Regions from separate parts of the Cellulosimicrobium sp. I38E genome, predicted to be linked through region 1. Evidence: predicted binding sites of a transcription regulator. Region 1 holds the regulator's gene; each other region holds the start of a gene.

What was found. The regulator HrcA, encoded in region 1, represses chaperone genes, less so after heat shock. The targets are predictions, from matches to a motif close to TTNGCACTCGNNNNNNNCGAGTGCNAA.
Region 2: groL (chaperonin GroEL) is a predicted target of HrcA. The motif match lies at 8,507-8,533, and genes of this name have one in related genera.
Region 3: A0J59_RS20620 (Hsp20/alpha crystallin family protein) is a predicted target of HrcA. The motif match lies at 4,724-4,750, and genes of this name have one in related genera.

The regions. Positions count from the first base shown of each region.
Region 1 covers NZ_LUAZ01000072.1:52,513-61,865, forward strand. The annotation lists gene A0J59_RS18820 (HIT domain-containing protein) at 11-373, opposite strand; gene A0J59_RS18825 (16S rRNA (uracil(1498)-N(3))-methyltransferase) at 370-1,182, opposite strand; gene dnaJ (molecular chaperone DnaJ) at 1,196-2,317, opposite strand; gene hrcA (heat-inducible transcriptional repressor HrcA) at 2,451-3,467, opposite strand; gene A0J59_RS18840 (MFS transporter) at 3,547-5,010, opposite strand; gene A0J59_RS18845 (DUF3097 domain-containing protein) at 5,175-6,038, shown strand; gene A0J59_RS18850 (hypothetical protein) at 6,123-7,241, opposite strand; gene A0J59_RS18855 (hypothetical protein) at 7,361-8,401, opposite strand; gene A0J59_RS22575 (acyltransferase family protein) at 8,611-9,353, opposite strand, start outside.
Region 2 covers NZ_LUAZ01000011.1:68,770-78,122, reverse strand. The annotation lists gene A0J59_RS03220 (GNAT family N-acetyltransferase) at 1-87, shown strand, start outside; gene A0J59_RS22235 (energy-coupling factor ABC transporter permease) at 257-1,303, opposite strand; gene A0J59_RS03210 (urease accessory protein UreD) at 1,305-2,282, opposite strand; gene ureG (urease accessory protein UreG) at 2,306-3,118, opposite strand; gene A0J59_RS03200 (urease accessory UreF family protein) at 3,111-4,010, opposite strand; gene A0J59_RS03195 (urease subunit alpha) at 4,023-5,741, opposite strand; gene ureB (urease subunit beta) at 5,745-6,194, opposite strand; gene A0J59_RS03185 (urease subunit gamma) at 6,248-6,550, opposite strand; gene groL (chaperonin GroEL) at 6,719-8,344, opposite strand; gene A0J59_RS03175 (hypothetical protein) at 9,055-9,249, opposite strand; gene A0J59_RS03170 (NAD(P)/FAD-dependent oxidoreductase) at 9,341-9,353, opposite strand, start outside.
Region 3 covers NZ_LUAZ01000094.1:44,409-53,761, reverse strand. The annotation lists gene A0J59_RS20640 (serine/threonine-protein kinase) at 1-546, shown strand, start outside; gene A0J59_RS20635 (protein phosphatase 2C domain-containing protein) at 543-1,838, shown strand; gene A0J59_RS20630 (VWA domain-containing protein) at 1,933-3,216, shown strand; gene A0J59_RS20625 (FHA domain-containing protein) at 3,213-4,136, shown strand; gene A0J59_RS20620 (Hsp20/alpha crystallin family protein) at 4,144-4,629, opposite strand; gene A0J59_RS20615 (biotin transporter BioY) at 4,989-5,669, shown strand; gene A0J59_RS20610 (class I adenylate-forming enzyme family protein) at 5,689-7,167, shown strand; gene A0J59_RS20605 (thiolase family protein) at 7,164-8,360, shown strand; gene A0J59_RS20600 (energy-coupling factor ABC transporter ATP-binding protein) at 8,357-9,172, shown strand; gene A0J59_RS20595 (energy-coupling factor transporter transmembrane protein EcfT) at 9,169-9,353, shown strand, end outside.

The DNA.
Region 1 (9,353 bases):
CGCGCAGGGCTCAGGCGGGCGTCCACCCGAGCTCGGCGCCCGCGATGACGTGCCCGTGCACGTGGAACACGCTCTGCCCGGCGCGCGGGCCGGAGTTGAAGATGAGGCGGAACTGGCCGTCGGCCTGGTCGCCCGCGACCTCGTCGGCGAGCGCGACGACGTCGCTCAGCAGCTCCGGGTCGGCGGCCGCGAGCTGGGCGATGTCGCCGTGGTGGTCGCGCGGCACGACGAGCACGTGCACGGGGGCCTGCGGGTCGATGTCCCGGAAGGCGATCGAGCGCTCGCTCGTCGCCACGACGTCGGCGGGGAGCTCGCCCGCGACGATGCGGCAGAAGAGGCAGTCCGGGTCCGTGCGTGCGTCGGTGCTCGTCATGACCCCGAGGCTAGTCCAGGCCCGGCCCCCACGCCCCAGCGGCCGAGGCGCTCGGCGAGCAGCGCGACGGCGACGGGTCCCGCGGTCGACGTGCGCAGCACGTGCGGCCCCAGCCGGGCCGCGACCGCGCCGGCCGCGGTGAGGTCGGCGACCTCGCGGTCGGAGATCCCGCCCTCCGGGCCGACGACGACCAGCACCTCGGGCGCGGGGCCGCCGTCCGCGGTCGCGCCGTCGGGCAGCACGACGTCGGCGAGCGGCGTCGCCGCCTCCTCGTGCAGCACGATCGCGCACCCGCCGCGCGCGACGACGTCGGCCGCCCGGGCGGCGAGGCCGCGCGAGTCGAGGGCCACCTCCACGTGCGGCAGGCGCGCGCGCCGCGCCTGCTTCGTCGCGGTGCGGACTGTCGCGAGCCAGCGGGCGCGGGACTTCGCGGCGCGCTCGCCCCGCCACACGACGACGGAGCGCTCCGCCTGCCAGGGGACCACGACGTCGACCCCGATCTCGGTGGCCGCCTCGATCGCCATCTCGTCGCGGTCGCCCTTGGCCAGGGCCTGCACCAGCGTCACGACGACGGCGGGCGCGGGCTCGCGGTCGACCTCCTGGACGAGCAGGGTCACGCGGCCCGCGTCGGCGTGCTCGACGACGCAGCGCAGGCGCAGCCCGTCCCCGTCCACGACGTCGACCCGCTCGCCCGTCCCGCGGCGCTGGACGACGCCCGCGTGGCGACCCTCCGCCCCGTCGAGGACGTAGCGGTCGCCGGGCGCGACGGCGTCGAGCCCGGTCTCGGCGAGGAACACCGGAGCACTCACGCGCCCGCCCCTCTCAGCGCCCGGAGAGCTTGTCGCGCAGACGCGAGAACACGCCCGGGTGCGCGGCGGACAGGCGCGGCTCGGGCCGCTCCTCGCCGCGCAGCGTCGCGAGCGTGCGCAGGAGCTGCTCCTGCTCCTCGTCGAGCTCGCGCGGCACCTGGACCTCGATGTGCACGTTGAGGTCGCCACGGCCGCTGCCGTGCAGGTGCCCGACGCCCAGGTTCTTGAGCGTGACGATCTGGCCCGGCTGCGTGCCCGGGCGCAGGTCGATCTCCTGCGCGCCGTCGAGCGTCTCGAGCTCGAGGACCGTGCCGAGGGCGGCGGCGGTCATGGGCACCTGGAGCGTGCAGTGCAGGTCGTCGCCGCGGCGCACGAACGTGTCGTGGTTGCGCTCGCGGATCTCGACGTAGAGGTCGCCCGCGGGGCCGCCGGCCGGGCCGACCTCGCCCTGCGCGGTGAGCTTGATGCGCGTGCCGGTGTCGACGCCCGCGGGGACGTTGACGGTGATGCTGCGGCGGCTGCGCACGCGGCCCTCGCCGGAGCACTCGGCGCACGGCTCGGGGATGACGGTGCCGAAGCCCTGGCACGCGGCGCACGGGGCGCTCGTCATGACCTGGCCGAGGAACGAGCGCGCGACGCGCTGGACCGTGCCGCGGCCGTGGCAGACCTCGCACGTGCGCGGCGAGGTGCCCGGGCGGCAGCACGAGCCGCCGCACGTCCCGCACACGACCGCGGTGTCCACCTGGAGCTCTCGCTGCGCGCCGAACGTCGCCTCGGACAGGTCGATGTCGAGCCGCACGAGCGCGTCCTGGCCGCGCCGGGCGCGCGGGATGGGGCCCTGCTGCGCCTGCCCGCCGCCGAAGAACGTCTCGAAGATGTCCTGGAAGCCGAACCCGCCGCCCATGGGGCCGCTGCCGCCGCCGGGCGCGCTCGGGTCGACGCCGAGGTCGTACTGCTGGCGCTTCTCGGGGTTGGAGAGCACCTCGTACGCGCGCGCGACGTCCTTGAAGCGGTCGCCCGCCTCCTCGCCCGCGACGTCCGGGTGCAGCTCGCGCGCGAGCTTGCGGTACGCCTTCTTGATCTGGTCCTGGCTGGCGTCGCGCGCCACGCCCAGGATCTCGTAGTAGTCGCTCACACGTCACTCTCTGCTGGTGCGGGTCGTGAGGCCGGCACGGGGCCGGTCGTGAAGGGGCTGGTGGGAGTCGTGAGACCGGCACGGGGCCGGTCGTCGAGGGTGCCCGCCGCGTGCGGGGAGGCCGCGGCGGGGCTCACGTGCCGAGCACCCGTGACAGGTAGCGCGCGACGGCGCGCACCGCCGCGATGGTCCCGGGATAGTCCATGCGCGTCGGCCCGATCGAGCCGACGAGGGCGACCGTGTCACCGTCGTTACCGTAACCGGTCGTCACGACGGAGGTCTCGACGAGGCCCTCGAGCTGGGTCTCGTGCCCGATCCGGACGCTCACGCCGGACTCCGCGGCCATCTCGGTGAGCAGGCCGAGGAGGACCACCTGCTCCTCGAGCGCCTCGAGGACCGGGCGCAGCGCGTGCTCGAACCGCATGCCCGCGCGGGCGAGGTTCGCCGTGCCGGCGAGCACGAGGCGCTCCTCGCTCTCCTCCGCGAGCGTCTGGGCGACGAGGTCGCCCACGGCGCGCACGAGCGGGGCGTCGTCGGGGTGGAAGCTCTCCGTCACGGCGGCGAGCCCCGGCGCGAGGTCGGTGAGGCGCTTGCCGGCCGCGGCGGCGTTGAGCCGCGCGCGGACCTCCACGAGCGTGCCCTCGTCGGGCACGCTCGCGACCTCGAGCGTGCGCTGCTCGACGCGGCCCGTGTCCGTGATGATGACGACGAGCAGGCGCGACTCCCCGACGGGCACGAGCTCGAGGTGGCGCAGCCCGGACCGGCTCAGGGACGGGTACTGCACGACCGCGACCTGGCCCGTGAGCTGCGCGAGCAGGCGCCCGGCGCGGGCGATGACGTCGTCGAGGTCGACCCCCTCGGAGAGGAAGGTCTCGATCGCGCGCTTCTCCGGCGCCGACAGCGGCTTCACGCCCGACAGCCGGTCGACGAAGAGGCGGTAGCCCTTGTCCGTCGGGATGCGGCCCGCGGACGTGTGCGGCTGCGCGATGAACCCGGCGTCCTCGAGGGCGGCCATGTCGTTGCGGATCGTCGCGGGCGAGACGCCGAGGCTGTGCCGCTCGGTGAGCACGCGCGACCCCACGGGCTCGCGCGTGAGGACGTAGTCCTCGACGATCGCCCGCAGCACCTCGAGCCGGCGCTCCTCGCTCACGTCCACCTCCGTGTGCCGCGCCGTCGCCGCCCCGGGCGGGCGCGCGGGCGTCGGCACTCTCGACCTCCGAGTGCCAATCCTACGCGTCCGCGCGGCCCGTCCCGCGGTCCTCCGCTCGTCGCGAACGCAGGTCCACGAGCCCGACGACGAGCGCGAGCGCGACGAGCACGATCGTCACGAGCAGCGCGCGCCCCGTCGCGTGCGCCGCCGTGTCGCCGCTCGCCAGCCCGCCGTAGTACACGGACAGCACGACCGAGATCCCGACCGCGGACCCGATGCGCTGGCCGAGCTGGAGCATGCTCCCCGCCACTCCCGCACGGCTCACGGGGACCTCGGACAGGGTGAGGGTCTGGTTCGGCGCGATGACCGTGCCGCTGCCCGCCCCGGCGACCAGCAGCGCGCCCGCGAGCGCCGGCCCGACGGCGCCGGGGTCGTCCCCGAGCAGTCGCACCACGGCGTCGGCCGCGACCACCCCGACGAGGACGAGCAGCACGCCGCCCACGACGAGCTGGCGGCCCCACCGCGCGACCCACCGTCCCGAGAACCAGGCGGAGACCCCCGATGCCACCGCGAAGGGCGTCCCGACGAGCCCCGCCTGGAGCGGCGTGTACCCGAGCTCGTCCTGGAGGTAGAGCGTGACGACGAGGAAGATCCCCGTGAAGCCCGCGAAGTAGGCGAGTCCGAGCAGCGCCCCGTTGCGGAACGACCCGAGCCCGACCACCTGCGGGTCGAGCACCGCCTCCCCCGTGCGGCGCTGGTACCGGCGTTCCCAGACGACGGCCGCGAGTCCCGCCGCCGCCGCGGCGGCCAGCCACCACCAGCGCGACGCGTCGTCGCCCTGTCCCGTGGTCGTGACGAACGGCATCATGACGCCGAGCGTCGCGGCGCCCAGGAGCGCCAGCCCGACGAGGTCGAGGCGACGCGGGCCCCCTCTGGTCCGCGCGTCGGCGGGCGGTGGCCCGGGCACGAGCCGCCACGCGAACGGCAGCAGGACGGCCACGACCGGGAGGTTCACGAGGAACACCCAGCGCCAGCCGTCCGCGGAGCCGGCCGCCGCGATGATGAGCCCGCCGAGCAGCGGGCCGAGCGCCGTCGAGACGCCGATCGTCGCGCCGAACATGCCGAACGCCCGGCCGCGCTCGAACCCGGAGAACTGCTGCTGGATGAGCCCGACGACCTGCGGGTTGAGGATGCCCGCGCTCACGCCCTGGAGCAGTCGCGCGACGCCCAGCCACGTGTCGGTCGGCGCGAGCCCGCACGCGAGGCTCATGAGCGCGAAGCCCACCAGCCCGGCGATGAACAGCGAGCGCCGGGCGCCCGCGTCACCGAGGCGGCCGGCGGGAACCAGGGCGAGCCCGAACGCGAGCGTGTAGCCCGCGACGACGAGCTGGAGCTCCGTGGGGCCCGCGTCGAGAGACGACTCGATCGACGGCAGGGCGACGTTGACGATCGAGACGTCGAGCGTCGTGACGAAGCCCACCGCGAGGCAGACGGGCAGCACGCGCCAGCGGTTCGGGTCCGGTTCGGCGCGCTGCGGGCTCACCGCTCCGTCGTACCACCCGCCCCCGGGGCCGCGCGCGTCGGGAGCCGGGTCCGGAGCGCGCCGAGATCGGCCCGAGCGTCCGAGATCGGCCCTCGGCAGGTCGATGTCGCGACGCACGGGCCGATCTCGGCGGGGTGCGTCCGGCGCTGACCTAGGGTGACGGCGTGTCCTTCGACCGTTATGGCTCCGACGTCCTCGGCGGCACGCCCGCCCCCGCCCACCACCGCGCGCGACCGGTGTCCCGACCGCAGCCCGCCGAGCGCGGGCTCGTGGTCGAGGAGGTGCAGACGGGGTGGGTCGGCGCCGTCGTCCGCGTCGAGAAGTCGGGCGGCATGCACGTCGTCGTGCTCGAGGACCGCGCCGGCCGCACGCGGACGTTCCCGCTCGGGCCCGGGTTCTGGGTCGACGGCGAGCCGGTCGAGCTCACCGCGCCCGTCACGTCCCGCGCCCCCGCGGCTCCGGCACGCACCGCGTCCGGCTCGCGGGCCGTCGTCGGGCAGCGGGCGCGCGTGGCCCGCGGCAGCCGCATCTGGGTCGAGGGCAAGCACGACGCCGAGCTCGTCGAGAAGGTGTGGGGCGACGACCTGCGCGTCGAGGGCGTCGTCGTCGAGCCCCTGCACGGCGTCGACGACCTCGCGGCGGCGCTCGCGGACTTCGGACCGACGCCGCAGCGGCGCGTGGGCGTGCTCGTGGACCACCTCGTCCCCGGGAGCAAGGAGCGGCGGATCGCCGACGAGGCCCTGCGCCGCTCCCCCGCGGGCACCGTGCTCGTGCTCGGGCACCCGTACGTCGACGTGTGGCAGGCCGTGAAGCCTGCGCGCGTCGGCCTCGACCGCTGGCCCGTGATCGAGCGGGGCACGGAGTGGAAGCGCGGCATCCTGCGCGAGCTCGGCTGGCCCGCGGACACCGCCGAGGACGTCGGCCGCGCGTGGCAGCGCATCCTCGGCACCGTCCGCACGTACGCCGACCTCGAGCCGTCCCTGCTCGGGCGCGTCGAGGAGCTCATCGACTTCGTCACGGCGCCCTGACCTCGCCCCGGGGTCCGGACGCGCCGCGCCCCGGCACCGTCGAGCGGCACCGGGGCGCGGTGGACGGGCGACGACGACCGGCCGTCAGGCGGCCGGCACTCCCCCCGTGAGGCGGCGGTAGGCGAAGCCCACGGCCACGTAGCTCAGCGGGATCGTGACGAACAGGCCGAGGCCGCAGGGGATCGCGCCGAGGATGTTGATGCCGAAGAGCGCGAGCAGCAGCAGGAACACCTGGCCGAAGTTCTTGGCCACGAGCGAGAAGCTCGTCCGGATCGCCGTGATCGCGTCGACGCCCTGGTCGAGCGCGACGTAGTAGACGAACGCCGAGAAGAGCAGCACCGCGAAGCCCGGCAGGATGCACAGCACGAAGCCGATGCCCGTCAGGATGCCGACGATCAGCGCCGCGAGCAGCACGTTGACGACGTTTCCGATGCGGAAGAACGCCGCGACGTCCGGGCGGCGCCCGTCCACCTCGTCGAGCGCGCCGCGCGTGAAGAACGCGGTGATGAGGTAGCCGATGACGGTGCCGACGATCCCGAGCAGGATGCTCGTGAAGGTGATGCCGCTGACGGCGGCGAAGTTCGTGTCCGTGAAGTCGTACTGGTCCTGGAACTGGTCGAACCCGCCCGAGATCCAGCTCCAGGCCACGTTGACGGCGATGAAGATGAGCGCGACGAGGATCCACGGCCCGAGGTTCGAGGTGACCTTGCGCCAGCCGTAGGAGATCGCCTCACCCACCGCGAACGCGGGTCCCGTGTACCCGGGCTGGGCGCCGTAGCCGCCCGCCGCCTGGGGGTAGGAACCCGGCGGAGGCGGGTAGGCGCCGGACGGCGGCGGGTAGGCGCCCGGCGGCGGGGCGGTCGGTCCGGGGGCCGTGGGGTCGCCCGGCGCGCCCGCGGGTGCGCCGTACGCTCCGGGTGCGCCGTACGCGGGCGGGCCCGACGGCGGTGCGGCCGGGTCTTGCGGCGCACCCCAGGCCGGCGGACCCGACGGCGGCGCGGCCGGGTCCTGCGGCGTCGCCCCGCCCGGTCCGTACGGCGAGGCCGGCGGAGCGTCGGGGGTCGTGGGTGGTGGGCCCGCGGGCTGGTCCGGGGCCGGACCCGCGGGCGGCTCTGCGGGCTGCTGCGGGGTGCCGGAACCGTCCGTCGGCGTCGGCTCGTCGTCGCGGGGCGGCTGACCGCCCGGGTTCGTGGGGTCCGTCATGGTGCACCTCGTTCCTCGTCGTCACGTGCTGCGGGCAGCACGCGTCCTCGACGTGCTCGGTCCTATCCTGGCTGCTCAGAGGCCTGGGCGCGCGGCGAGCACCGCGACGCCCACCCTCCTCAGACGGGCTGCTCAGCGTTCAGGCGTCGGTACACGTACGCCGTCGCGATCTGGGCGACGGGCAGCGCGACGAGCAGACCGACGTAGCACAGGAGCGTCCCGACGAGCTGGGCGAGGTACACGCCGAGGAACAGCAGCACGACGGTGCCGAGGTTCCTGCTCACGACGGTGAAGCTCGCCTTGAACGCGTCGAAGACGCCGAGGTTCTTGTCGATCACGTAGAACAGCGTGAACTGGGCGAAGAAGACGAACACGATCGGTCCCACGATCGTGATGGCCAGCACGCCCGTCGCGAGCCCGATGAGGAGGGCGGCGAGGATCACGGTGCCGAGGTTCGGGTACCGGAAGAAGTCCGCGTACTCGAGCTTCTTGCCCCGGGTGACCAGGAGCGACACGTTGACCACCGCGGCCTGCACGAGGAAGCCCAGCACGACGAAGATCGCGACGAACAGGAACGTGCCGAACCCGAACGCGAACCCGCCCGCCGTGCTGACCTCGCCGGTGACCGGGTCGACGGTCGTCTGCGCCGTCCCGACGAGGATCGCCCAGAACGCGACCGACAGGCCGGCGAGCACGGCGACGTACGTGAGGACGCCGCCGAGGATGACGCCGACGTTCTGCGTGAACCTGTCCCAGCCGTAGGAGAAGGCGTCCTGGACCTGGACCGTCTGCCCCGGGTAGCCCGGCTGCCCGTACGGCGCGGCCGGCGGCGGGTAGCCGGGCTGCCCGCCGTACGGCGGCTGCCCCGGCGGCTGCTGGCCGTACGGCTGACCGGGCGGCGGCCCCGCAGGCGGGGGGTACGCACCTGCGGGCGGGGCACCGTACGGCTGTGCGGGCGGCGGCCCGGCCGGGGGCGGCGACGCGGGTCGCGTGGGCGCGGGCCGCGGCTGCGGCGCGGCGGGCTCGGACGCTGCGGGCTCCCGGGGCGGGACCGACGGCTCGGCCGCCGCGTACGGGTTCTCGGACGCCGGGGCGGCGTCCGAGGGGAGCCGCGGCTCGTTCTCGTCGCGCGGCGGGCCGCCGGCGGTGCTCTCGCTCATGGGTCTCCTCGGTCGGTCGACGGGCCACGGCGGAGCCGCCCCGCGCCGGATGTGGACGTCGTGTGTCGATCGCACATTTCGCGGTCGTGCTCCACCTTGTCGGGATTCCGACGACGGCGCGAGAGGAAACGCCGGGCGGACCGGCCCGCACGGCAGAAGTCACCCGGTGCCTCGCCCCGGGCGGGCGCGGCACGACGGCCGCGGAGGGATCAACGGGTCGTGGAACCCAGCGCCGCCGCGCGGGTCAGGCCGTCGACGACGACCGCGGTGTACGCCGTCGCGCCGGCGTCCGTGGGGTGCACGCCGTCCGGGCCGAGCACGGAGGGGTCCGCGGCCGCCGCGGCCGACCAGTCCGCGACGACCACGCCGGGGTGCCGGCCCGCGGCGGCGACGATCTCGGCGTTGGTGCCCGGGACCCACGGCCGGTCGGCGTACCCGGTGACGAGCACGACGCGGTGGTCGGGCCCGATCGCCGCGAGCAGCTCGTCCATCGCCGCGGCGCTCGCGGTGCTGTTCGTCCCGAGCGAGACGACGACGTAGGGCCGCAGCGCGCCCGCGCCGCGCGCGGCGGCGAGCGCCGCCGGCCCGTCCTTGACCTGGCGCGAGACCGCGCCGTCGACGTAGGCGCCCGGGAGCGCGGACAGGAGCGCGGGCGCGCTCGCGAGCGTCACCGAGTCGCCGACGACGGTGACCTGGTCGCCCGTCGGCGCGGCGACCGGCGCCGCCGGCACCTCGTCGGCCCCGGGCTCGGGGTCCGGTGCGGGCGAGGCGGCCGGGTCGGGCCCGGCTCCGTCTGCCGGTGCTTCCCCCTCCGGGGCGGCCGCCTCCGGAGCGGCCTCCGCCGGGGCGTCCGACGCGGCCTGCGTCGCCTGCGCTGCCTGCTCCCCCGCCGCGATCTGCTGCTCCACGCTCGTCGTGGCAGGCGCTGTGACGACGCCGGCGGCGGAGAGGC
Region 2 (9,353 bases), on a different contig from region 1:
TACGCGCGCAACGGGTTCGAGCCCGACGGCCCTCGGCACGCCGACGCCCGCTTCGGCGGGTTCGTCGAGATCCGGTTGGTCCGATAGGGCAAGGCCGAGGAGCGCCAGCGCGGGGGCGCCAGGTGCAACCTGCCCATCGACCGATGTCGACCAGGGCTCTACCTCGGCCGACCAGAGCTCTACCTGGACGGAGCGCGGCTCTACCTCGGTGGACCGGTGCTCTCCATCGGTGGTCTCCCGCGGGTGCAGCTGCTCGTCAGGCGGCCGGGGCGGTCGCCGTGCGGCGGCGGGCGGTGGCGCGCAGACCGGCGGTGAGGAGCCCGGCCGTGAGCGCGACGACGAGGGCCACGCCCACGAGGCCCGCGACACCGACGAAGATCCCGCCGGCCTCGCCGTAGTCGGCGAGCGGCATCCCCGCGAACGCGTGGTCGCGCGCCGCGTCGGCGAAGCCGACCGACTCGGCCGTCGCCTCGAGGCCGTCAGGCGTCGCTGCGGCGAACGACGACACGACGACCGCGGCGAGCAGCGCGCCCGACCCGAGCGCGAGCACCGCACGCCGCACCGCGCCGACCGGGGCCGCCGCGAGCGACGTGGCACCCGGCGAGACCGCCGCACCGGGCGAGGTCACGGCGTCGGGCACGAGGGCGCCGTTCGCCGCGGAGCGAGCCGGGCCCTCGATCGCCGCGACGCCTGGCGCGACGGCGAGCACGAGACCCACGACGCCCGCGGTGATGAGCGCCTCGCCGAGGCCGACGAGCACGTGCACGGAGAGCATCTGACCCACGAGCTCGCCCACCGGGACCGGGACCGTCCCACCGACGGCGAAGAGCCCCGCGAACACCGCGGCCGAGGCGGGCACGCTCACGAGGGCTCCCACCCCCGCGGCACCGGCGGCGCCCCGGCCCCGCGTCAGGCGCAGCACCCCGCGCGTCGCCGTCCAGCCGACGAGCGTCCCGACCACTGCCATGAGCAGCACGTTCGTGCCCAGCGCGGTGAGCCCGCCGTCGGCGAAGACGAGTGCCTGGACGAGCAGCACGAGCGTCACGGACAGCACGCCGAGCCACGGACCGACGAGCGCGGCCGCGAGCGCCCCGCCCATGAGGTGGCCGCTCGTCCCGGACGCGACGGGGTAGTTGAGCATCTGGACGGCGAAGACGAACCCTGTCGTCGCGGCCGTGAGCGCGACGCGGCGCGGGGTGAGGTCCTCGCGGGCCCGGTACGCGGCGTAGCCGACGGCGGCGAGGGACACGACGGCGGTCGTCGCCGACGTGGGGTCGTCGAGGAAGTGGTCGGGGACGTGCATGTCAGGCTCCTGTCGTCAGCAGTGTCGTGCGGGGTTCGGGAAGGTCGGTGTCCGACGGCGCGGCGTGGGTGGGCCGCGGGTCGTCGGCCAGGTCACCAGCGATGCCACGGGCGGCGCGCACCGCCGTCGTCCAGGCCGCCACGACGGCGTCGATCCCGGCGTCGTGGGTGCTCGGGCCGAGGTGGCGGCCGATCGCGCCGGGGCCGTCGAGGTCGAGCCGCAGCGGTGCGGGCGTGGTGCTCACGGGCCGGTCCACCGCGAGCGCGACGAGCGGGGCCGGCGGGCGCGTCCCGAGGCACAGCACCGAGTCGACGACGCGCGCGTCGCCGAGGATCCCGGGCAGGGCGCGGTCGTCGTCGAGGTCGAGGTCCTCGACGAAGAGCTCGCGCACGCGCTCCGGTCGAGCAAGGTCGCTCCGCCATGCAGGTCCCGACCCGTCCGGTGCCGCGGACTCACCGGTCCCGCCGACCCCGCGGGACGTCGAGGCGGCACCAGGTGCCGACAGGTCGACGCGCGTGCGCGACCGGAGCCGGCCGCCGACCTCGCCCGAGCGGCCCAGGACCAGCGTCTCGCGCAGCAGCGCGATGCCCCGCTCACGCCGCGCTCCGCCGTCCGCGAGCGACACGCGCGTGGTGCGCTCGACGTCGGCCCCGTCCGCCACGACGAACGGCAGCGCGTCCCACACGAGGAGCCCGCCGGCGTCGACCCGCACGTCCACGTCCCACGAGGCCGACCGGCCCCGCCCGGCGTACGCGACGGTCCCCGACACCTCGACGAGCTCGAGCTCGACGCCCTCGCCCACGTGCACCTCGACCCGCACGCGGTCGCCCCCGAGGAGCAGGGCGCGCGTCGCGACGAGCGCGACCCGGGCCACGCCCGGCCCCGTGGACAGGACGCGCGGGCTGAGCACGCCGGGGCGCAGGTCGCAGCGCACCCGGCCCGCGTCCCGGTACGCCCCCACCCGCGTCACGTCGTCCACGAGCGTCTCGTCGCCCCGGGCCCTCAGTCGCGCCCGACGGCGGCCACCGGCTCCGTGGCCGCGTCGCCGTCGGCGTGGGGGTGGTCGTGCCCGTGGGCGTGCGACGTGTCGCCCTCCTCGTGCGTGTGGAGGAAGCCGTTGCCGTCCTCGTCGGCATGGAAGTGCGGCGCCATCGGACCCGGGTCCTGCGGCACGTGCGCGCCCGCGCGGTGCGCCGCGAGCAGCGTCTGCACCCACGTGGTGAGCGCGTCGATCGACTCGCGGTCGAGGCGCGAGAGGGCGAGCACCGAGGCGCCGTCGCGCGCGGCCGTCGCGTCGAGGACCATCCGCGGCACGTCGACGCCCACGTAGGGCGCGAGGTCCGTCTTGTTGACGACGAGCAGGTCGGCCCGGGCGATGCCCGGCCCGCCCTTGCGCGCCACGTCGCCGCCGCCCGCGACGTCGAGCACGAAGATCTGCGCGTCGACGAGCGCGGGCGAGAACGTGGCGGTGAGGTTGTCGCCGCCCGACTCGACGAGCACGACGTCGAGCGGCGCGAAGTCCTCCTCGAGGTCCTCGACCGCGAGCAGGTTCGCGGTCACGTCGTCGCGGATCGCGGTGTGCGGGCATGCGCCGGTCTCGACCGCGCGGATGCGCTCGGGGTCGAGCACGCCCGCGGAGCGCAGGAACCGCGCGTCCTCGTCGGTGTAGATGTCGTTCGTGATGACGCCGAGCTGGAGCACGCCGGACAGCTCGCGGCACAGGAGCGCGATGAGCGAGCTCTTGCCCGTGCCGACAGGGCCGGCGACGCCGAGGCGCAGGGAACGGGTGCTGGCGGGGGTCGTCTGATCAGGCACTGAACAGCCTCTCGGTGGTGCGGGCGTGGATCTCGGCCCACTGCTCGACGAGCGGTGCGCCGTGCGCGGGGATCGCGCGGGGGTCGGTCAGGAGGGCGACGTCGTGAGCGAGCGCGTCGATCGCGGGCTGGGCCGCGACGACCCAGCCCGTCGCGACGACGGGATCGACGGGCTCGAGCTTGAGCGTCGCCGCGGCGACGGTCTGCACGTCCTCGTACCCGACGAGGCGCGCGACCTGCAGCGCGGACAGCCCCGCGCACGCGGCGGTCACGCCGAGCACCACCGGTCGCGGGGGCTGCGGTGCCCTGCGTCCCGCCGCCCCCCGACCCCCCGCGCCGTGTCCCGCGCCCGACGGAGCCGGCGCGGCCGACGTGGCGCCCTCGTGCGGGTCGGACATCCCGTCGGCGCGGCGCGCGTCGGCGACGAGCACCGCGGCCTCGTCCAGCGCAGCGACCGCGGGATGCCCGGCCCACAGCCGGCGCAGGAGCCGCAGATAGCCGCGGCCGAGCCGCTGCGACGTCTCGCGGAGCGCGGGCGACGGCGTCCGCGCCGCCCAGGCGAGCCAGGTGTCGGCGAGGTCGCGCGCCGCGGACGCCACGCCGTCGGGCACCCTGGCGGACGGTGCGCGATCCGCGGGGGCGGATCCGGCGCCGTCGGGCCCGGGACCGGCCGCGAGCGCCACGTGCCGTGCGACGACCGCCGTGGCCGCCTCGACGCGCGTGACCGTGGCGAGGCGGGCACGCACGTAGTCGGGCACGCGCGGAGCGGGCATGCCCGCCCGCAGCGCGGGCTCGAGGCCCGCCGACTGCGTGTGCCCGCCGGTGGGCAGGCGCGCGTCCGCGAGCAGCGCGAGCATGAGCTCCGCGCGCCCCTCCACGTCGACCTCCCGCATCTCGCTCACGGCTCAGAACAGCGAGTAGAGCTGCGCGAGGGGCAGCCGGTCGGCGGGCGCGGGGACGACGAGCTCGCCGTCGACCTCGATCGCGAAGGACTCCGGGTCGATCACGATCTGCGGCAGGTAGTCGTTGTTCTTCATCTGCGCCTTGCCGACGCCGCGCGTGTCCGCGACCGGGAGGAGCTGTCGGGCGAGCCCGAGCCGCTCCTCGAGGCCGTCGTCGAGCGCGGCGGGCGAGACGAACGACATCGAGACGTCGGCCCCGATCGCGTCGGCGAGCGCCGGACGCATGAGCACGGGCTGCGGCGACGGGATGGACGCGTTCGGGTCGCCGAGCGCGCCCCACACGAGCGCGCCGCCCTTCATGACGACGCTCGGCCGGACGCCGAAGAGCTTGGGCTCCCACAGCACGAGGTCGGCGACCTTGCCCGGCTCGACCGATCCCACGTACGCGTCGATCCCGTGCGCGACGGCCGGGTTGATCGTGTACTTGGCGACGTACCGGCGAGCGCGCAGGTTGTCCGCCGGCAGCTCCGGCCCGCGCGCCCCACCCGGGTGCGCGCCGCGCCGCGCCTTCATGACGTGCGCGACCTGCCACGTGCGCGTGACGACCTCGCCGATACGGCCCATGGCCTGCGCGTCGGACGACGTGATGGACATGGCGCCGAGGTCGTGGAGCACGTCCTCGGCGGCGATCGTCGTGCCGCGGATGCGCGACTCGGCGAACGCGAGGTCCTCGGCGACCTGCGGGTTGAGGTGGTGGCACACCATGAGCATGTCGAGGTGCTCGGCGACGGTGTTGACGGTGTGCGGGAGGGTCGGGTTGGTCGAGCCGGGGATGACGTTCGGGTGGCTCGCGACGGTGAGAATGTCCGGCGCATGGCCGCCGCCCGCGCCCTCGGCGTGGAAGGCGTGGATCGAGCGGCCGTCGATCGCACGCAGCGTCGACTCGACGAACCCGGCCTCGTTGAGCGAGTCCGAGTGCAGCGCGACCTGCAGCCCCCAGTCGTCGGCGGCGCGCAGCGCGGCGTCGATCGCGGCCGGCGTCGACCCCCAGTCCTCGTGGACCTTGTAGCCGCCCGCGCCCGCCATGGCCTGCTCGCGCAGCCCTTCCGCGCTCACGGTGTTGCCCTTGGCGAGCAGCAGGACGTTCACGGGGAGGCGGTCGAGCGAGCGGTGGATCGCCTCGAGGTGCCAGGCCCCGGGCGTGACGGTCGTGGCCTTGGTGCCCTCGCTCGGCCCGGTGCCGCCGCCCGCGACGGTCGTGATGCCGGTGGCGAGCGCCTCGACCACCTGGGACGGCGAGATGAGGTGCACGTGCGAGTCGATGCCGCCCGCGGTGAGGATCTTGCCCTCGCCGCTCACGACGTCCGTGCTCGGCCCGATGTGCAGGTCCGCGTGCACCCCGTCCGCGACGTCGGGGTTGCCCGCGCGCCCGAGCGCGACGATCCGCCCGTCCCGGATCCCGACGTCCGCCTTGACGATCCCCCACCAGTCCAGCACGACGGCGTTGGTGATCACCGTGTCGAGCGCGCCCTCGGCGCGGGTCGTGGACCCCTGCGCCATCGACTCGCGGATCGACTTGCCGCCGCCGAAGACGACCTCCTCGCCCCCGAACGTGCGGTCCTCCTCGACCTCGATCCACAGGTCGGTGTCGCCGAGGCGCACCTGGTCGCCCGTCGTCGGGCCGTAGAGCGCGACGTAGCGCTCGCGCGAGATCGCGACCATGCGTCAGTCCTCCTCGGGGGTGGTCGTGCCCGACGGCGACAGGTCGCCCGGAGCCGTCGTCCCGCCCGGGCCCCCGGGCACCTCGGGCGACGTGGGCACGCGGTCCAGCGCGCCGCCGTCGGGCTTGCCGCGCTGGAGCCCGGGGACGCGGCGTCGGCCCCGGAGGGCGACGGCCTCGACCTCCGCCGACGCGCCGGGCTCGAAGCGACGCGACGTGCCGGACGGGACGTCGAGCCGGAACCCGTGCGCGGCGTCCCGGTCGAACGAGAGCGCGGCGTTGGCGTCGGGAAGGTGCAGGTGGGAGCCGATCTGGACCGGGCGGTCCCCGGTGTTCGTCACGACCAGCGTCACGCGCTCGTCGTCGGTGCGGTCGGCGTTGAGGACGACGGGCACGTCCTCGGTGCCGCGCTTGAGCCGGATCGCGCCGGGTCCGCTCGTGCTGATGCCTGCCATGTCTCGCCTCGCTCTCGCTGGGATGCCGTCCGTGCCGCAGGGTCCGGGCCGGGTCAGGCGATCGGCTGGTGGATGGTGACGAGCTTGCGTCCGTCGGGGAACGTCGCCTCGACCTGGACGTCGGGCAGCATCTCCGCGACGCCGTCCATCACCTCGTCGCGCCCGAGCACCTCGCGTCCGGAGACCATGAGCTCCTCGACGCCCGCCCCCTCGCGGGCGCGCTCGATCACCCACGTGGTGAGCAGGGCGACGGTCTCGGGGTAGTTGAGCAGCACGCCGCGCTTGCGCCGGTCGCGCGCGACCATGCCCGCGACGGCGAGCAGGAGCTTCTCGGTGTCCGCGGGTGTCAGGTGCATGGCGGAGATCCTGCCGGGCGTTCGTTTCCGGCGTGTATACACCGCGTTATACGTCCGTGTACCGGGAGGCTCCGGGCACGACGAAGGCCGCCGACCGGGAGAACCCGGCCGACGGCCTTCGATGTCCTGCGACCTCCCGGACCAGTCCGGGAGAGGGTCAGGCGTGGATCAGAAGTCCATGCCGCCCATGCCACCGTCGCCACCGGGGACGGCCGGAGCCTTCTCCGGCTTGTCGGCGACGACGGCCTCGGTCGTGAGGAAGAGCGCCGCGATGGAGGCGGCGTTCTGGAGCGCGGAGCGCGTGACCTTGACCGGGTCGTTCACGCCGGCGGCGAGGAGGTCCTCGTAGACACCGGTCGCGGCGTTGAGGCCCTGGCCGGACGGGAGGTTGCGCACCTTCTCCGCGACGACGCCACCCTCGAGGCCCGCGTTGACGGCGATCTGCTTGAGCGGGGCGTCGATCGCGGCGCGCACGATCTGCGCGCCGGTCGCCTCGTCACCCTCGAGCTCGAGCTTCTCGAACGCCACGGCACCGGCCTGGATGAGCGCGACGCCACCACCGGCGACGATGCCCTCCTCGACGGCCGCCTTCGCGTTGCGCACGGCGTCCTCGATGCGGTGCTTGCGCTCCTTGAGCTCGACCTCCGTCGCGGCACCCGCCTTGATGACGGCCACGCCGCCGGCGAGCTTCGCGAGGCGCTCCTGGAGCTTCTCGCGGTCGTAGTCGGAGTCCGACTTCTCGATCTCGCCACGGATCTGGTTGACGCGACCCTGGATCAGGTCGGCGTCGCCCGCACCCTCGACGATCGTGGTCTCGTCCTTGGTGACGACGACCTTGCGCGCCTGGCCGAGCAGGTCCAGCGTCGCGTTCTCGAGCTTGAGGCCCACCGTCTCGGTGATGACCTGGCCGCCGGTGAGGATCGCGATGTCCTGGAGCATGGCCTTGCGGCGGTCGCCGAAGCCCGGAGCCTTGACGGCGACGGACTTGAACGTGCCACGGATCTTGTTGAGCACCAGGGTCGCGAGCGCCTCGCCCTCGACGTCCTCGGCGATGATGAGGAGCGAGCGGCCGGCCTTCATGACCTGGTCGAGGACCGGGAGCAGGTCCTTCACGTTCGAGATCTTGGACTCGACGATGAGGACGTACGGGTCCTCGAGCACGGCCTCCTGGCGCTCGGGGTCCGTCTCGAAGTAGCGCGCGAGGAAGCCCTTGTCGAAGCGCATGCCCTCGGTGAGCTCGAGCTCGAGGCCGAACGTGTTCGACTCCTCGACCGTGATGACGCCCTCCTTGCCCACCTTGTCGAGGGCCTCGGCGATGAGCTCGCCGATCGCGGGGTCGCCGGCGGAGATGGCGGCCGTGGCGGCGATCTCCTCCTTGGTCTCGATCTCCTTGGCGGCGTTGAGCAGCTGCTCGGTCACCGCGTCGACGGCCTTCTCGATGCCGCGCTTGACGGCGATCGGGTTGGCGCCGGCCGCGACGACGCGCAGGCCCTCGCGCACGAGCGCCTGGGCGAGCACGGTCGCGGTGGTGGTGCCGTCACCCGCGACGTCGTCGGTCTTCTTGGCGACCTCCTTGACGAGCTCCGCACCGATCTTCTCGTACGGGTCCTCGAGCTCGATCTCCTTGGCGATGGAGACGCCGTCGTTCGTGATGGTCGGCGCGCCCCACTTCTTGTCGAGCACGACGTTGCGGCCCTTGGGGCCGAGGGTGACCTTGACGGTGTCGGCGAGGGCGTTGAGCCCGCGCTCCATGCTCCGACGAGCCTCCTCGTCGAAGGCGATGATCTTGGCCATGGGGAATGATCCTCCGCTGGTGGCGTATGGCGGTCGGCCGGCGCCCGCGACGGACGGCCCGCGACGGGCGGCGTTCATGTCACGCCGCCGGGGCGGGCCTCACCTGTCGACCTGGTGTGGTGCGCCGCACCCGCGGTGAGCGGCTGCCTGCGCTGGTCACTTCTGTCACTCTCATGACGAGAGTGCTAACGCCATTATTGGCACTCGCAGGGGGCGAGTGCAAGACAGCCCGCCACGGCCCTCCCCCGTATCGCGACGGGCGAAACCCGCCGTACCTCGCGATCGCCCTAGGATGCGCGGTGTGATCCGCGCAACACCGTCGTGGCGCCTCGCCGCAGCCCTGGCCGGCTGCGTGCTGGTCCCTGCCCTCGGCACCGCCGGTCCCCTGCTCGCCGGGCTCGAGGCCGCGGCCGACGTCTACGCCGCGACGGGCGACACGGCGCGCGCCACCGACGCGACGCTCGGCGCCGCACGGCTGCGCATGGCCGTCGAGCGGTCGTTCGGGTCGCAGGGCTACCCGCGCCACGTCACCGGCGGCGCGCGCGACGCGTCGACCGCGTTCGTCCTGCCCCCGTTCCAGCCCGAGCCGCTCGCGGGAGCGGACGTCGCGTGGCGCGCGTCCGTCACCGAGATGCTGCGCCCCGCCGGTGGGCTCGCTCCCGGGGCGGGCTGGCGTGAGGACGGCATCTCTGGACGCCGCAGACGACGCTCTACGCGCTCACCGCCGCGTCGCCGTCCGAGCCCGAGGACGTCGCGGACGCCGAGGAGTGGCTGCGGTGGGTCGACGACCACCGCACCGCGTCGGGCGCGATCCCGGAGAAGGTCCTCGCGGACGGGTCGCCCGCCGCCGTCGCACCGCTGTCGTGGAGCTCGCTCGTCGTGCTCGCGCTCGTCGAGCTCGACACGACCACCGCCGCCCCGGCGAGGTAGAGGCGTGGTCAGGCGAGGTAGAGGCGTGGTCGCCTGGGGTCGAGGCGTGGTCCCGGACCGCGAGCGCTACCTGGCACCC
Region 3 (9,353 bases), on a different contig from region 1:
GAGCTCGCACCGAAGCTCGCGCTCGCCGCGGCCTGCGAGCTGAGCGGCGAGCCCGACATCGCCGAGTCGCTCTACGTGATCTGCGCGCGCACCGACGCGAACTACACCGCGCCGGCCGCGTTCGGGCTCATGCGCATCCGCGAGGCGCGCGGCGACCTCGACGGCGCGCTGCACGCGCTCGACCTCGTCGGCCCAACGCGCGGGTCGTACGTCGAGTCCCGCACGCTCCGTGCGCACCTGCTCGCCGAGTCGGGGCGCGGCCTGCCCGCGCTCGCGGACGCGATGGCGAGCGTCTCCGCGGTGTCGATCGCGCCGCGCGAGCGCGCCGAGCTGTCCGTCGGCGTACTGCGCTCCGCGCTCGAGACCGTCACGCGGTCCGGGCCCGAGCCCACGACGCGGATCGCGGGCGTCCCCGCCGACGAGCCCGCGCTGCGCGACGCCCTCGAGGGCGCGTACCGCGAGCTCGCGTCGCTCACGGACTCGCGCGACGAGCGCATCACGCTCGTCGACCGCGCGAACGAGGTGCGACGGTGGACGGTCCGATGAGCGACGCCCCGGCGCCCGTGCCCGACCAGGCCGTGCCAGACCAGGCCGCGCCCGACCAGGCGGTACCCGACCAGGCCGTCCCGGCACCGCCCGCGCTGCTCGCGTGCCCCGCGTGCGGCGAGCCGTCGCCCGAGGGTGCGCGGTTCTGCGAGGCGTGCGGCACGCCGCTCGCCCCGCTCCCCCACGCCGGGGACCCGGCGGACGACGCGTCGGCCGGTCTCGGGGCGGAACGGCTCGCGCCGCCGGACGGCTCGGCCGCGCCCACGGCCGGCTCCCCGGTGAGCGACGGGACCGCGCCGGGCAGCGCGACGGACCCCGGCGCCCGACCCTGCGTGCGGTGCGGGGGCCGCGTCGCCGAGGACGGGTACTGCACCGAGTGCGGCGAGCCCGCCGCCTCCGAACGCGACCACTGGGCCGAGCGGCCCGCGACGTGGGTCGCCGGCGTGTGCGACCGCGGCGTGCGGCACTCCCGCAACGAGGACGCGATGGCCCTCGCCGCCAGCCCGTCCGCCGTGGCGGACCGGGCGTTCGCCGCGCTCGTCGTGTGCGACGGCGTCTCCTCCGCCCCCGACTCCGACGTCGCGAGCCTCGCGGCCGCGCGGGCGGCGCGCGACGTGCTCGCGGCGGGCGCCCCGGAGGGGAGCTCCCCCGTCGTCGGCGAGCCGACGGCGCGGGTCGCCGCCTGGTCGGCGCTCGTCGGGGACGCCTCGCGCGCCGCGCAGGACGCGATCCTGACGACCGTGGGCGCGATGGCCGACCGCGAGAACCCGCCGTCGTGCACGTTCGTCGCCGCCGTCGTGGACGGCCCGCTCGTCGTCACGGGCTGGGTGGGCGACTCGCGCGCCTACTGGATCCCGGACACGGGCGAGGCGCACCAGCTCAGCGTCGACGACTCGTGGGCGCAGGAGATGATGGCGCAGGGCATCCCCCGCGCCCAGGCGGAGAGCTCCCCCCAGGCCCACGCGATCACGCGCTGGCTCGGCCCCGACGCCCCGGATCCGGTCGCCCGGACGGCCGCGACCTTCCCCGACCGCGACGGCTGGGTGCTGGTGTGCTCCGACGGCCTGTGGAACTACTGCTCCCCCGCCGTCGACCTCGCGGCGCTGCTCCACGCCACCCAGGAGCGGGTCGGCCACGACCCGCAGACGGTGGCGAGCGCCCTCGTGGACTGGGCCAACGCCCAGGGCGGCCGCGACAACATCACGGCGACGCTCGCGCGGTTCGACCGGTCCTCGGACCCGGACTCCCCGGAGCTCGACCCGGACCTCGAGACGACGATCCCCACCGCCTGACGCGGGCCTCGCACCGCGGTACGACCCCACCCACGCGCGACCCGCCCACGACCCGATAGCCTGCACGAACACCCGCACCACCGAAGGAGCCCCCATGGCCGAGTTCGCCGCCGAGGTCTACCAGAACGAGTTCCTGTCCGAGGGCGCGACGGACGTCCACGCGATCGTCACCGTGACGTGCACGGGGGCCGGGAGCGCGGGGAGCGTCGGCGGCGCGGGCGGGGTCGCCGAGATCATCATGGTCGACACCTCCGGGTCGATGTCGGGCCGGAACATGGAGGCCGCGAAGCACGCGGCCCAGGTGGCCGTGGACCAGATCCTCGACGGCACGTGGTTCGCGATCGTCGGCGGCAGCCACGTCGCCAACCGCGTCTTCCCCTACCCCAACGCCCGCATGGCGATGGTCCAGATGGAGCCCGGCGCGCGCGCCGAGGCGAAGCGCGCGATCTCGATGCTCACGCCCGGGGGCGGCACCGCGATGAGCACGTGGCTGCGCCTCGCCGACCAGCTCTTCGCGACGGTGCCGCAGGCGACCCAGCGGCACGCGATCCTCCTCACGGACGGCAAGAACGAGTCGGAGCCGCGCGCGAACCTCTCCGCCGCGGTCCGCGACGTCACCGGGCACTTCCAGTGCGACGCGCGCGGCGTCGGCTCGCGCTGGCAGGTCGACGAGCTGCGCGAGATCTCGACCGCGCTGCTCGGCTCGGTCGGCCTCATCGCGGACCCGAACGAGATCGCCGCCGACTTCGAGAAGCTCATGCAGGCATCCATGGCCCGGGGCGTGGCCTCGGCCGACCTCCGCGTCTGGGCCCCGCAGGGCTCCCTGGTGCTCTTCGTGCGCCAGGTCGCCCCGACCGTCGAGGACCTCACGCACCGCCGGGCCGAGGTCAACCCGCTCACGGGCGCGTACCCGACCGGGTCGTGGGGCGACGAGTCGCGCGACTACCACGTCGCGGTGCGCGTGGCCTCGAAGCCCGTCGGCTCCGAGCAGCTCGCGGCGCGCGTCCAGCTGGCGGTCAACGGCGAGGTCGTCTCCTCCGGCCTGGTCAAGGCCAAGTGGTCCGACGACGAGTCGCTCACCACGCGCATCAACCCCGAGGTCGCGCACTACACGGGCCAGACCGAGCTCGCCGCGGCCATCCAGGAGGGTCTCGCGGCCAAGGCGTCGGGCGACGAGGCGACGGCGACCGTGAAGCTCGGGCGCGCCGTGCAGCTCGCGCAGCAGACGGGCAACGACGAGGCGACGTCGCGCCTGCGCAAGGTCGTCGACATCGACAACGAGGAGCAGGGGACGGTGCGCCTCAAGCGCAACACCTCGACCCTGGACGAGATGGCGCTCGACACCGCCTCGACGAAGACGACCCGGGTCCGCCGGTGAGCGCCGTCGTCTGCCCCAACGGGCACCCGTCCGAGTCGACCGACTACTGCGACGTGTGCGGCGAGCCGATCGGCGCCGCGTCGCCCCCCGCCGCGTCTGCGCCGAGCGGCGCGACGCCCGCGCCGGGCGGCACCCCCGCCCCCGCGACGACCCAGCCCGTCCAGTGCCCGAACTGCGGGTCGCCGGCGGCCGGCGGCGCGCTGTTCTGCGAGAACTGCGGCTACGACTTCACGACGGGCGCCCTGCCCGACCCGGTCGACCCGCCGTCCGCGCTCTCGCTCGACCCGCCGTCGCGCCCGACGCCGCCCGCGGCCCCCGTCCCGGGCACGCCCTCGGCGCTCACGCCGCCCCCGTTGCCGGCCTCCGCCGCGACCCCGGCGTCGTCGTCCACCCCGCCGCCGCTGCCCAGCGCGGCCGCGCCCACCGCACCCGAGGCGGGCGCCGCGGGCGAGCCGGCCGCTCCGGGCGAGCCCGCGCCGTCGGGCACCCACCTGCCGACACCTCCGGTGCCGGGACCGGACCAGTGGGTCGTGGAGATCTGGATCGACCCCGACTGGTACACGGCGCAGCAGCCCGAGGACCCGATGCCCTCGGCGGGCCTGCCCGGCCTCGTCGTGCTGCGCGAGCGCAGCGTGCTCGTCGGGCGCCCGTCGGTGTCGCGGGGCATCCACCCGCAGGTCGACTGCGGCGCGGACACCGGCGTCTCGCGCCGGCACTGCCAGCTCAGCACGGACGGCCAGCGGTGGTGGGTCGAGGACCTGCAGTCGTCGAACGGGACCTACGTGAGCCCCGCGGGCGAACCGCTGCCGACGGACCCGGTCCCCGCCGGGCAGCGACGCGAGCTGTCCGACGGGGACCGGATCTACCTCGGCGCCTGGACGCGGCTCGTCGTCCGCAAGGCACTCCCGGGCGAGGTCTGAGCGGGGCTCAGCCCTCGCTCGCCCGAGGCTCGGCCTCGGCCGTGATCTGCGTCGCCGCACCGCTGCCCGCACGGTGCGCGACCTCGATCCGGCGGGGCCGGGCCTCCTCCGCGACGGGGATGGTCAGCGACAGCACCCCGTCCTCGTAGGACGCCGAGATCTTGTCGAGCGCGAGCCCGCGCCCCACCGTGAGCTGGCGCGCGTAGGTCCCCGAAGGCCGTTCGCGCGCGAGCCACTGGACGTCGGGGTCGGTCCGCTGGCTGCGCTCGGCGCGGATCGTCAGCGTCCGGTCCTCGACGGACACGTCGATCGTCCCCGGGTCGACGCCCGGAAGGTCCATCGTCAGGACGTAGTGTTCCCCCGCCCGGAACAGGTCGAGCGGCATACCACCCGACGCCGACGCGGCGGTCGTGCGTGCCCCGGACGCGAGCTGGCCGACCAGCCGGTCCATCGCGTCGAAGGTGGTCGTGAACGGGTCGGTCATCGCAGCCACACCTCTCACCTCCCTCGTCGGTCGGTCCCGGACCGTCCGGGACCGGTCGGTGCTCCCGCGAGGTAGGCACCTCACGGGCGGCTACACGACTGTTCTAGCACTCTCCCCCGGGGAGTGCCAAGAGGTCGTCGCGCATCCCGGCCGAGGGCATCCGGAAGCACGTTTGTCGGCTTCCTCGGGTTCCGCCGCCCGTCCGCGCGATCCGGTTGGGGGAACCCTCCAACCGCTTGTGCGATTCGTGCACGCGACGCCACCGCGGTCGTCCGCGCCGCCGTCGTCGCGCACCGCCGCGAGTCGGGAGAGTGGACGTGGCCACGACGGGTCGAGCACCGACCCGCCACGACGACGCAGGGAGCGCCATGACCGACGCATCGACCGGGACGACCGCGGGGACGCCCCGGACCGCCACGACGACCCCCGCCCCGGCGGCCGGGACCCGCGGACCGCTCGCCCTCGACGCAGGGGACGCGGCGCGCGTCGCGACGTTCGCGGCGCTGATCGCGGCGCTCGGGATGCCGGGCTCGATCGCGTTGTTCGGGAACGCGGTCCCGATCACCCTCCAGACGCTCGGTGTCATGCTCGCGGGCGCGATCCTCGGTGCGTGGCGCGGCGCGCTCGCCGTCGCGACGTTCCTCGCGCTCGCGGCGGCGGGGCTCCCGGTCCTCGCGGGCGGGCGCGGCGGCCTCGGGGCGTTCGTCGGCCCGTCCGCCGGCTACCTGGTCGGGTTCCTCGTCGGGGCGGCGGTCGTGGGCTGGCTCGTCGACCGGCTGCGCCGGGTGACGTTCGTCGGGGTGCTCGTCGCGTGCCTCGTCGGCGGGGTCGCGGTGGTCTACGCGCTCGGCGTGCCGGTCCAGTCGCTCGTCACGGGGGTGCCGCTCGCGACCACCGCGCAGCTCTCCCTCGCGTTCGTGCCCGGCGACGTCCTCAAGGCGCTGGCCGCCGCGGCGATCACCGTCGGCGTCGTGCGCTCCTACCCCGCCGCGCGGCGGTCGGGCGGCTCGGCAGGGCGTCCCGCGGCCGCCGACCGCGCCTTCTCCTGACACCTGCGAGAGTGTCCGCGTGCCCGTCGCCCACCAGGTCCTGACGCACGCCGCCGACCCGGCGGTGCGCGACCGACTCGCCCTGCGCACCCCCGAGCGGTCGCGCACCTACGCCGCGCTCGCCGCGGACGTGCGCGCGGGCGCGACGCACCTCACCGCGACGGGCACGCGTCCCGGCGACCTGGTCGCCCTGTCCCTGCCCGACCCGCTGGACCTGCTGACGGCGGTCCTCTCCGCCGACCACGCCGGCGCGACGCCGCTCGTGTGCGACGCGGCGTGGCCGCGCGCGCACCGCGCGGAGGTCCTGCGCACGCTGGCCCCCCGGACGTTCGTCGAGGTGCCGCTGCCGCGCGGGACCGGCGCCGTCCCCGACCTCGTGCCGGGGCTCGCCCCGCAGGGGGGTGCGAGCCCTGGCACGGGCCACGCGCCCGCCCCGGACGACCTCGCGTGGGCGGGCTTCTCGTCGGGCAGCACCGGCCGGCCGCGCGCGGTCGTGCGCACCCGCGCGTCGTGGGCGGGGTCGTTCGACGACGTCACGCGGCTCCTCCGCCTCCGCCCCACCGACACCGTGCTCGTCCCGGGGCCCCTCGCGTCGTCCCTCTACTGCTTCGCCGCCGTGCACACGCTCGCGGTCGGGGCGTGCGCGTACCTCACGCGCACCCCGGCGGCCACGACCTCCGCGCTCGCGAGCAGCGACGTCGTGCACCTCGTGCCGCAGGTCCTCGACGACGTGCTCGACGCCGTCGCGGCGGGAGCGCCGTCGCGGCTGCGGCAGGCGGTCGTCGGCGGCGCGTCCCTCGCCCCGGGGGCGCGGTCGCGCGCGGCGGCTCTCGGCATCGACGTGCTCGCGTACTACGGCGCGGTCGAGCTGTCGTTCGTCGCCTACGACCCCGACGGGTCGGGGCTGCGCGCGTTCCCGGGGGTCGACCTGGCCGTGCGGCCGCTGCCCGCGGCGAGCGTCGGTGAGGTCTGGGTCCGCTCGCCCTGGGTCTCGCGCGGGTACCTCGCGCGTGCCACGGGCCCGCTGCGCCGCGACGGCGCGTGGAGCACCGTCGGCGACCTCGCCGACCCCCTGCCCGAGCCCGCGCCGGGCGCCGCGCCCGCGTCGGCGCCCGGCGGGGAAGCCCGTGCCGGGCTCGTGCTGCGCGGCCGCGGGGACGGGGCGATCCTCACCGGCGGGTCGACCGTCGTGCCCGAGGACGTCGAGGTCGTGCTGCGCGCCGTGCCGGCCGTCCGGGACGTCGTCGTGCTCGGGACCGCGCACCGTCGCCTCGGCGCGGTCGTGAGCGCCGTCGTGGAGTGCGACGACCGGCCGGGGCTGCGCGCCCACCTGGAGCGCGTCGCGCGCGCGGCCCTCGCCCCGGCGCAGCGGCCGCGGCGCTGGTACGGCACGCGCGCCCTCCCCCGGACGCCGTCGGGCAAGCCCGCGCGCGGGGCCGTGAGCGAGGCTTTGCGCGGGACCGACCCGGCACGGTCGGGCCTGGAGCCGCTGCGATGAGACCGGGCCGAGGTGCGGCGGACGACACGCCCGTTGTGGTCGCGGCGCGCCGCACGTGGGTCGGGACGGCCGGGCACGGGCACCGGTCGCTGTCCGAGGTCGACCTCGCGGCCGCGGCTCTCGGCGCGACGCTCCACGACGCGCGCGCGGTGGGGGTCGCGGACGACGTCGTGGACGTCGTCCTGGGATGCTGCACCGGGCCGGGCGGGAACGTCGCCCGCGTCGCGGCGCTCGCCGCGGGCCTGGGCGTCGCCGTCCCGGGCCTCACCGTCGACCGCCAGTGCGCCTCCGGCCTCGCGGCGGTGCTCCTCGCCGCGCAGCAGGTCCGCGCGGGCGACGCCGGCCTGGTCCTCGCGGGCGGGACCGAGAGCGCGTCGCGCGCCCCGGCGCGCTCGCACCGCACGGCGTGGGGCGACGTGCCGTACGCGCGCGCCGCGTTCGCGCCGACGCCCTGGGCCGACCCCGGCATGGGCGCGGCCGCCGACGAGCTCGCGCGCCGCCGCGGTGTGACCCGCGAGCGCCAGGAGGCGTACGCGCTGCGCAGCCACGCGCGCACCCTGGCGGCGCACGCGGGCGGGCGGTTCGTGGCCGAGACCGTCCGGGTCGGCACGCCGGGGAGGTCGCTCGCGCGCGACGAGCGGGCCCGGCGCCTCGACGCCGCGGTGCTCGCCCGGCTGTCGCCCGCGTTCACGCCCGGCGGCACCGTCACCGCCGCCACCGCGAGCCCGGTGAGCGACGGCGCGGCGACCGTCGCGGTCGTGCCCGAGCGCGTCCGGCGCGGCCTCGGTGCCCCCGGCCTGCGCGTGCTCGCGTCGGCGACGGTCGGCTGCGACCCCGCCCTGCCGGGGTGGGGTCCGGTCCCCGCGGTGCGCGCCGCGCTGGAGCGTGCGGGCGCGCGGCTCGACGACGTCGCGGCGGTCGAGGTCGTCGAGGCGTTCGCCGCGCAGGTCCTCGCGGTGACCGACGCGCTCGGCCTCGACCCGCTCGCCGACCCCGCCGACGACGCCCGCGTGTGCGCGGACGGCGGCGCGCTCGCGCTCGGGCACCCGTGGGGCGCGAGCGGCGCCGTGTCGGTCGTGCGGCTGTTCTCCCGGCTCGTGCGCGCGGGCGCGCCGGCCGGGACGCTCGGACTCGCGACGGCCGCGGTCGGGGGCGGGCTGGGCGTCGCGGCCGTGCTGGAGGTCGTCCGATGATCGCGAGAGCCCGGGCCCGGCAGCGGCGACGAGACGCCGTCGGGGGCGCCCCGACCGCTCCGGTGGAGACGCCCGGCGCGATCCCCGGCACGTCGGACACTCCCGGCCCGGAGGCACCCGGGCCCGGCTGCACGGTCCGGATCGAGGACGTGCACGTCCGCCTCGGCGAGCGGGACGTGCTCCGCGGGATCGACCTCGAGCTGCGCGAGCGGCGCGTGGGGATCGTCGGGGCCAACGGCTCCGGCAAGAGCACGCTCGCGCGCCTGCTCAACGGGCTGGTGGTACCGACGTCGGGCCGCGTCCTGGTCGACGGGCTCGACACCCGGCGCGACGGCGCGGCGGTCCGCAAGCGCGTGGGGTTCGTCTTCACCGACCCGGACGCCCAGATCGTCATGCCGACCGTCGCGGAGGACGTCGCCTACTCGCTGCGTCGCCGTGCTCCGGCCGAGCGCGACGCGCTCGTGCGCACGGCCCTCGCCGCGCGCGGCCTGGCGGACCACGCGGACCATCCCGCCCACCTCCTCTCGGGCGGGCAGAAGCAGCTCCTCGCGCTCACGTCCGTGCTCGCGGCGGGGCCGCGGCTCGTCGTCGCCGACGAGCCCACCACGCTCCTCGACCTGCGCAACACGCGGCGGTTCGCCGCCGAGCTCGCGGCGCTCCGCCAGCAGGTCGTGCTCGTCTCGCACGATCTCGCGCTCATGGACGCGATGGACCGCGTGCTCGTCGTCGACGACGGTCGGGTCGTCGCGGACGACGAGCCGGGCCCCGCCGTCGCGCACTACCTGCGCCTCGTCGACGGGGCGTCGCCGTGACCCCGGGGACGTACCGGCCGGGAAGGTCGGTGCTGCACCGGGCCCCGGCCGGGGCCAAGCTCGTGGGTCTCGCGGTGGCCTCGGCCGTCGTGCTCCTGGCGTCGTCGCCGGCGGGTGTCGGCGCGGTGGTCCTCGTCGTCGGTGCGCTCTACGCGGTCGCGGGCGTGGGCCCGGGCGCGGC